Linked DNA regions of Thermochromatium tepidum ATCC 43061. The protein of the gene in region 2 interacts with the protein of the main gene of each other region in a pairwise test. Links are inferred from orthologs where the notes say so. Each region holds a gene or a part of one and is shown on either strand. Other genes may lie near its edges.

Evidence for each region.
Region 1: the proteins of tsaE (region 2) and rlmB interact in binary tests that used the Escherichia coli proteins (3 or more experiments, as listed by UniProt). The link is inferred for Thermochromatium tepidum ATCC 43061 from one-to-one orthologs.

What each region holds. Positions count from the first base shown.
Region 1 is NZ_CP039268.1:1,432,678-1,435,993, forward strand. What follows is about bases 243-3,242. They hold rlmB (23S rRNA (guanosine(2251)-2'-O)-methyltransferase RlmB), read right to left. Parts: upstream 2,130-3,242; coding sequence 1,356-2,129; downstream 243-1,355. Other genes in these bases: purL (phosphoribosylformylglycinamidine synthase), read right to left, coding at 243-1,342; rnr (ribonuclease R), read right to left, coding at 2,122-3,242. Outside these bases: more of purL, read right to left, coding at 1-242; more of rnr, read right to left, coding at 3,243-3,316. UniProt on the Escherichia coli protein: Specifically methylates the ribose of guanosine 2251 in 23S rRNA.
Region 2 is NZ_CP039268.1:2,100,890-2,104,171, forward strand. The notes cover bases 258-3,223. They hold tsaE (tRNA (adenosine(37)-N6)-threonylcarbamoyltransferase complex ATPase subunit type 1 TsaE), read right to left. Parts: upstream 2,010-3,223; coding sequence 1,506-2,009; downstream 258-1,505. Other genes in these bases: E6P07_RS09675 (N-acetylmuramoyl-L-alanine amidase), read right to left, coding at 258-1,405; E6P07_RS09685 (NAD(P)H-hydrate dehydratase), read right to left, coding at 2,011-3,223. In the rest of the region: more of E6P07_RS09675, read right to left, coding at 17-257; more of E6P07_RS09685, read right to left, coding at 3,224-3,282. UniProt on the Escherichia coli protein: Required for the formation of a threonylcarbamoyl group on adenosine at position 37 (t(6)A37) in tRNAs that read codons beginning with adenine.

The DNA.
Region 1 (3,316 bases), 670 kb from region 2 along the record:
TCAGCATCGCCGGTCCACCGAGCACGACCAGGGGTGTGCCTGCCGGGAAGGGAGGCTTCTCGACATGCTCATCGCGGATGTTGCCCAGACCGCCGGCGAGCATGATCGGTTTGTGATAGCCACGCAGTTCTTGACTCCCGTCCGGGCCTGGGATCGCCTGCTCGTAGGTGCGGAAGTAGCCGCACAGATTGGGCCTTCCAAATTCGTTGTTGAAGGACGCTGCACCGATCGGGCCCTCGAGCATGATCTCGAGCGCCGAGGCGATGCGCCCCGGCCTCCCGTAATCGACCTCCCAGGGTTGCTCGAAGCCGGGGAGGCGCAGGTTAGACACCGAGAATCCGCACAGACCGGCCTTGGGCTTGGCCCCGCGACCGGTCGCCGCCTCGTCGCGGATCTCACCGCCGGCACCCGTGGCCGCACCCGGATCCGGGGCGATGGCGGTCGGGTGATTGTGGGTCTCGACCTTCATCAGGAGATGGATGGGCTCCTCAGATTCGCCATAGACGCCGGTCTCGGGACAGGGGATGAGGCGCCGCCCCTCCCAACCCTGGATCACCGCGGCATTGTCCTGGTAGGCCGAGAGCACACCTGCGGGCGAGCGCTCGGTGGTATGGCGGATCATGGCAAACAGCGAATGGGTCTGCGGCTCGCCGTCGATCACCCAGTCGGCATTGAAGATCTTGTGCCGACAGTGCTCGGAATTGGCCTGGGCAAACATCATCAGCTCGACATCGGTCGGATTGCGTCCGAGTGCGCTGAAGTTCGCGACCAGATAGTCGATCTCGTCGCCGGAGAGGGCCAGACCCAGTTCGCGATCGGCTGACTCGAGCGCGGCACGTCCGCCGCCGAGGATATCGATCCGGTTGAGCGGACGCGGCTCGGCGGCGGCAAAGAGTTGGCTGGCTGCATCCAGGTCGAAGCAGACCACCTGGGTCATGCGGTCGTAGAGCAGGGGCAGCGCAGCCTCAAGCACCTGGTCTGCAAGCTCGGTCGATGCGCCGGTCAGGTAATAGACGATGCCGCGCTCCAGGCGGAGGATCGCCTGCAGACCGCAGTTATGGGCGATATCGGTCGCCTTGGACGACCAGGGCGAGATGGTCCCTGGTCGCGGCATCACCAGCACCAAGCGCCCCCTAGGCGCCTGGACCGGCAGGCTCGGACCATAGCGCAATAGCGACTCCAGGATCGCGCGCGCCTTGGCATCGAGTTCAGCCCTCAGCTGAGCGAAATGCACATGCTCGGCATAGGGTTGGATGGAGACGCCGGTCAGACGGCTCAGCCGGTCGGCGAGTCGCTTGAGACGGAGTTCAGAGAAGGCGGGCGCGCCACGGAGGACAAGCATCGGCGGTTGCTCTTTAGCTGAAGTGATGTGGATCGGAAAACGGCAAGCTCCGTCGCTGACGTAGGGCCTCATAGAGACAAACTCCGGCGGCGACCGAGACGTTCAGGCTCTCGACCTGGCCGCACATCGGCAGACGCACCAGACGATCACAGCGTTCGCGGGTCAGACGGCGCAGTCCACGGCCCTCGGCCCCCATCACCAGGCCCAGGGGGCCAGTCAGATCAGCGCGGTAGAGCTCGTCGCTCGCCTCACCCGCCGTGCCGATCAACCAGATCCCGCGCTCCTTGAGCCTCTCCATGACCCGCGCCAGATTTGTGACCTGGACATAGGGCAGGGTCGCGGCAGCACCGCTTGCGACCTTGCACACCACGGGGGTCAGCCCGACGGCGTTGTCCTTGGGGGCGATGACGGCCTGGACGCCAGCCGCCTCGGCGGTGCGCAGACAGGCGCCGAGATTGTGCGGATCCTGGATCTCGTCCAAGAGTAGCAGGAATGGTGGCACCTCGAGTCGATCGAGCAATGCCATTAGGTCGGACTCGCTGCGCGCGGTCGGCACCCGGACCCAGGCCAGCACGCCCTGATGCTTGATCCCGGCGGCAGCGCGTTCCAACTCCGCGCGCTCGACCTGACGCACCCGGATACCGGTCGCGCGCACCAACTCGGCCAGTTCATTCAGACGCCTGTCGCGTCGCGTCCGCTCCAGCCAGACCTCCTCGACCCCCTCGATACCGAACTTCAGGGCGGCACGGACGCTATGAATCCCCCCGACAGGCGCGCGCTCAGTCATCGTGCTTCAAGGCGTTGGACGAACGCTTGCGCTTGGAGCGCGAACGCGACCGCTTGGATCTAGGCGGGGCGGACTGGCCTGTCTTGCCGGACTGAGCGGAGGCTTCCGCCGCCGGACGCGCGCCTGCTGATCCAGCCTTGCGACTGCGTCTGGTCTTGGCCATCGGCTCGGCGAGCACGAAATCGATCTTGCGTTCATCCAGATCGACGGCGGCCACCCGCACCCACAGCCGATCGCCAAGACGATAGACCATGCCAGTGCGCTCACCATGCAGATAGTGACCAATGGGGTTAAAGTGATAGAAGTCGTTGTCGAGCGCCGTGATGTGCACCAACCCATCGACATGGACCTCGTCGAGTTCGACGAAGAGGCCGAAGGAATTGACGCTGGTGATGGTGCCCTCGAAGGTCTCGCCGAGTTTGTCCTGCATGAACTCGCACTTGAGCCAGTCTTCAGCGTCGCGTGTGGCCTCGTCGGCGCGGCGCTCGGTGCCCGAGCACCACTCGGCGATTTGTTGCAGCTCGGTCTTGGTGTAGTCGAGATCCGCGGCTGTGCCGCCGGCGCTCAGGTGCTTGATGAGTCGATGCACGACCAGATCCGGATAGCGCCGGATCGGTGAGGTGAAGTGCGTATAGGCGTCGAAGGCCAGACCGAAGTGACCGACATTATCGGTGCTGTACATGGCCTGCTGCAGCGAGCGCAGCAGCACGGTCTGGATCAGATGCCGATCGGGACGCCCCTTGACCTGCTCCAGCAGTGCGGCATAGTCCGCCGCTGTCGGCCTCTCGCCACCCGGGAGCTTCAGCGCCAGCTGCGCCAGGAATTCGCGCAGGTCATTGAGTTTCTCTTGGCTTGGCAGGTCATGGATGCGATAGATGGCCGGCAGCCGCTTGCGCTGGAACAGGCGCGCGGCGGCGACATTGGCCGCCAGCATGCACTCCTCGATCAGCCGATGGGCATCGTTGCGCACCAGCGGCACCACGGATTCGATCCGACCCTGGGCATTGAACAGGAACTTGGTTTCAGTGGTGTCGAAGTCGATCGCCCCACGCGCGGCGCGCGCCGCACGGAGTGCCTGATAGAGCTGATAGAGCTCATGCAGATGCGGCAGGAGATCGGCGTAGCGCGCGCATAGCTCGCCATCGCCGTCGATCAGCATGGCCGCGACCTCATCATAGGTCAGTCGC
Region 2 (3,282 bases):
TCCAGCCGAGGTCGGATCAGGAATCGGACGGAATGGCGATGACCTGCCCGACCTGGATGATATCGGTCTCACTGAGACCATTCTCGGCGCGCAGCGAACTGAGGCTCACACGATAACGCTTGGCGATTCCGGACAGGGTATCGCCCTGGGTGATCACATATTCGCGCAGACTGCCCGCGCGTGTCCTGGAGGCGGATTTCAGACCCTGTACCGCATCCGTACCGCGATGCTCGACGCCTTGGCCCGTATCGGCCGCCAACAGGCCACGCGGTGGATACTTGGCGAAATAACCCTTGATCCCGGCCAGGATCGCCTCGGCCATCCGCTGCAGATAGAGGTTATCGCGGAGTCGCTGCTCCTCTTGGGCGTTGCTGATGAAGGCCGTTTCGACCAGCACCGATGGAATGTCGGGCGACTTGAGCACCACGAAGCCGGCACGCTGGACATCAGCCTTGTGGACCACACCGACACGCTTGAGAGCGCGTAGCACCGAGGTAGCCGCCTCGGCACTGTGCTCCAGGGTGGTGTTGCGCGTCATGTCGAGCAGCACAGCGGCCAGCATGTCTTCGCTCGTCGTCGGATCCGCACCGCCGATGCGATCAGCCTTGTTCTCACGATCGGCCAGCCAACCAGCCGCCTCGCTGCTGGCCGCACCGTGCGAGAGGATATAGACCGATGAGCCCTGTGCGTCTGGGTTCTCGTAGGCATCGGCATGGATGGACACAAAGAGATCGGCCTTGTGCTCGCGCGCGATCAGGGTGCGTTCGCGCAGTCCGACATAACGGTCGTCATCACGGATCATTATGGCTCGGATCCCGGATTCACGTTCGATCAGTCGCTTTAGCCTGTGGGCGATGGCCAGGGTGACGTCCTTCTCGCGCGTGCCGTTTGGCCCGATCGCCCCTGGATCCTCGCCGCCGTGTCCAGCGTCGATGGCGACAATGGCCGTGCGTCCGCGACTCAACCAGAGCGGCTGAACTGGCGCCTGATTGGAGACCGGCTGGAGTTTGCCACCTCCCAAGGACTTGGGCAGGAGCTCGACGATCAGTTGGTATCTGTCAGCGCCGGTCCTGTCGGTAAAACTCTTGACGCGCACCTGTTGCTTGAGATCGAGCACGACGCGCAGGTCGCCATTGGGACGCACACCGGCGCGCACGCCGATCAGCAGGGGGTCGTCGGTGCGCGCCGCTGGCAGGTCGCTGCGCATCTGCGCCCCAGCAATGTCAATCACGACTCGATCAGGTTGGTCGAGGGTAAAGATGCGGTGGGCGGCGGGCGCCGTAAGGTTGAAGAGCAGCCGGGTCTTGCTCGAACTCGGCGGATTCCATTGGCAGTCGACCTCCACCGCGACACTCGCCGCGGGCAGGGCGATCAGTAGCATAAAGAGCACGATGAGCCTGTTCACGATGCCGCCTCGAGGCCTGACTTGGGTACGAGCATCGCTTAAAAGATAGCAGCTTATCGCCGATCTTTCCAAGTCAGCTCCGATGATTAGAGGAACTTCCTCAAGTATCGGCTCGAAGATGTTGCGCAGAGACATCAGAGACAGAAATTACATCAGCGAGCAGCGTCTGGCCCGATGGACTCAGGGCATTTAGGGTCAAGCGCCGACCGACATCGAGGTGGACGAGCTGGATGCGCAGATCGGGCTTGGGCAGGAAGCCGGCGCCACGCTCGGGCCATTCTATGACCCAAACCGCCGCCTTCCCAAGCAGATCGCGCGGCCCGAGATAGTCCAGTTCTTCCGGATCACCCAGGCGATAGAGATCGAAATGGTAGAGTTCAAGGTCGTTTAGTGCATAGGGCTCAACGAGGGTATAGGTTGGACTGCGTACCACCCCGGAGTGCCCGAGACCGCGCAGGATACCACGGGTCAGGGTGGTCTTGCCCGTGCCCAGGTCGCCCTCGAGAAAGATCACGCAGGGCGGTTTAAGGGCCCGCGCCAGATGCGCCCCAAAGTCCATCTGTGACTCGGGTGTGTCGAGTGTGAGTTCCAGGGTCGCGGGCATCTCAGCGATCCACCTTGGCGAGACCATTGGAGAGTGTGCGCAGGGCGGCGATGATATCCGTGGCGATCAGCCCACGCTCGCCGGCACGCGCGGCCAGATCCCCGGCCGCGGCGTGCAGACAGACACCAGCGCGGGCGGCCGCTTCGGTTTCCAGACCCTGGGCGCGTAGGGCGGCAATCACACCGGTCAGGACATCGCCCGCGCCCGCGGTCGCCATGCCGGGGTTGCCGTCGCTACAGACGGCCGGGACGCGCGGTGCTGGGCCATGCACAATGGTGCCGGCCCCCTTGAGTACCACCACCCCGCCGAAACGCGCCTGGATCTGCCGCGCGCCAGCGAGGCGATCGGACTGGATCTCGGCGGTCGCGCTGCCGAGCAGACGCGCGGCCTCGCCTGGATGCGGGGTCAGGATCCAGTCTGGACCGGCGCCTGGGGACTCGGCCAGGAGGTTGAGCGCGTCGGCATCCACCACCAGCGGATGCGACAAGCCGCGGACCCGCTCCCAGAGTCTGCGTCCCCAGTCACCCCGACCCAGCCCTGGGCCGATCGCGACTACATCGGCCCGCTCGATCAGCGTATCCAGGTCTTCCGGACGCTCGACGGCGGCGACCATCAGTTCAGGCCGGTCGAGATTGAGCCAGTCGGCGTGACGCGGATGGGTCGCGATCGTCACCAGCCCGGCGCCCGCGCGCAGGGCCGCCTCACCGGCCAGACGCGCCGCGCCCGACATCCCGGGTGCGCCGCCGACGACCAGGACATGACCGCAGTCGCCCTTGTGCGCGATCCGCGAGCGGGGCGTGAGGAGACGCGATTCGCGCGCCCAGTCGATCCGCACCGCCGCCAGGATCTCCCCGGCATAGACCTGGGCTGGGACTTCGAGCGCGCTGAAGTGGACCTCCCCCCGATACTCGGCGCCGGCACCGACAAAGAGTCCGAGTTTGAGCCCGATAAAGGAGACAGTCACACTCGCCCGCACCGCCACGCCCAGGACACAGCCGGTGTCGGCGTGCAGTCCAGAGGGGAGGTCGAGCGCCAGCACAGGCGCGCGCTGGGCATTGAGCGCCGTGATGGCCTCGGCCCAGGGGCCCGTCACCGGACGCACCAGCCCGGTGCCAAAGAGGGCGTCGACATAGAGATCGGTCTTGCGTGGCAGGCCAAGATAATCCTCAATGACCCCGCCGGCGTCGCGATAGGCGGCCAGACTCAGGGCCGCCTCACCACGCACCTGATCCGCCTTGCCGAGTTGCAAAACCCGCGTGTCCAGACCAGCGGC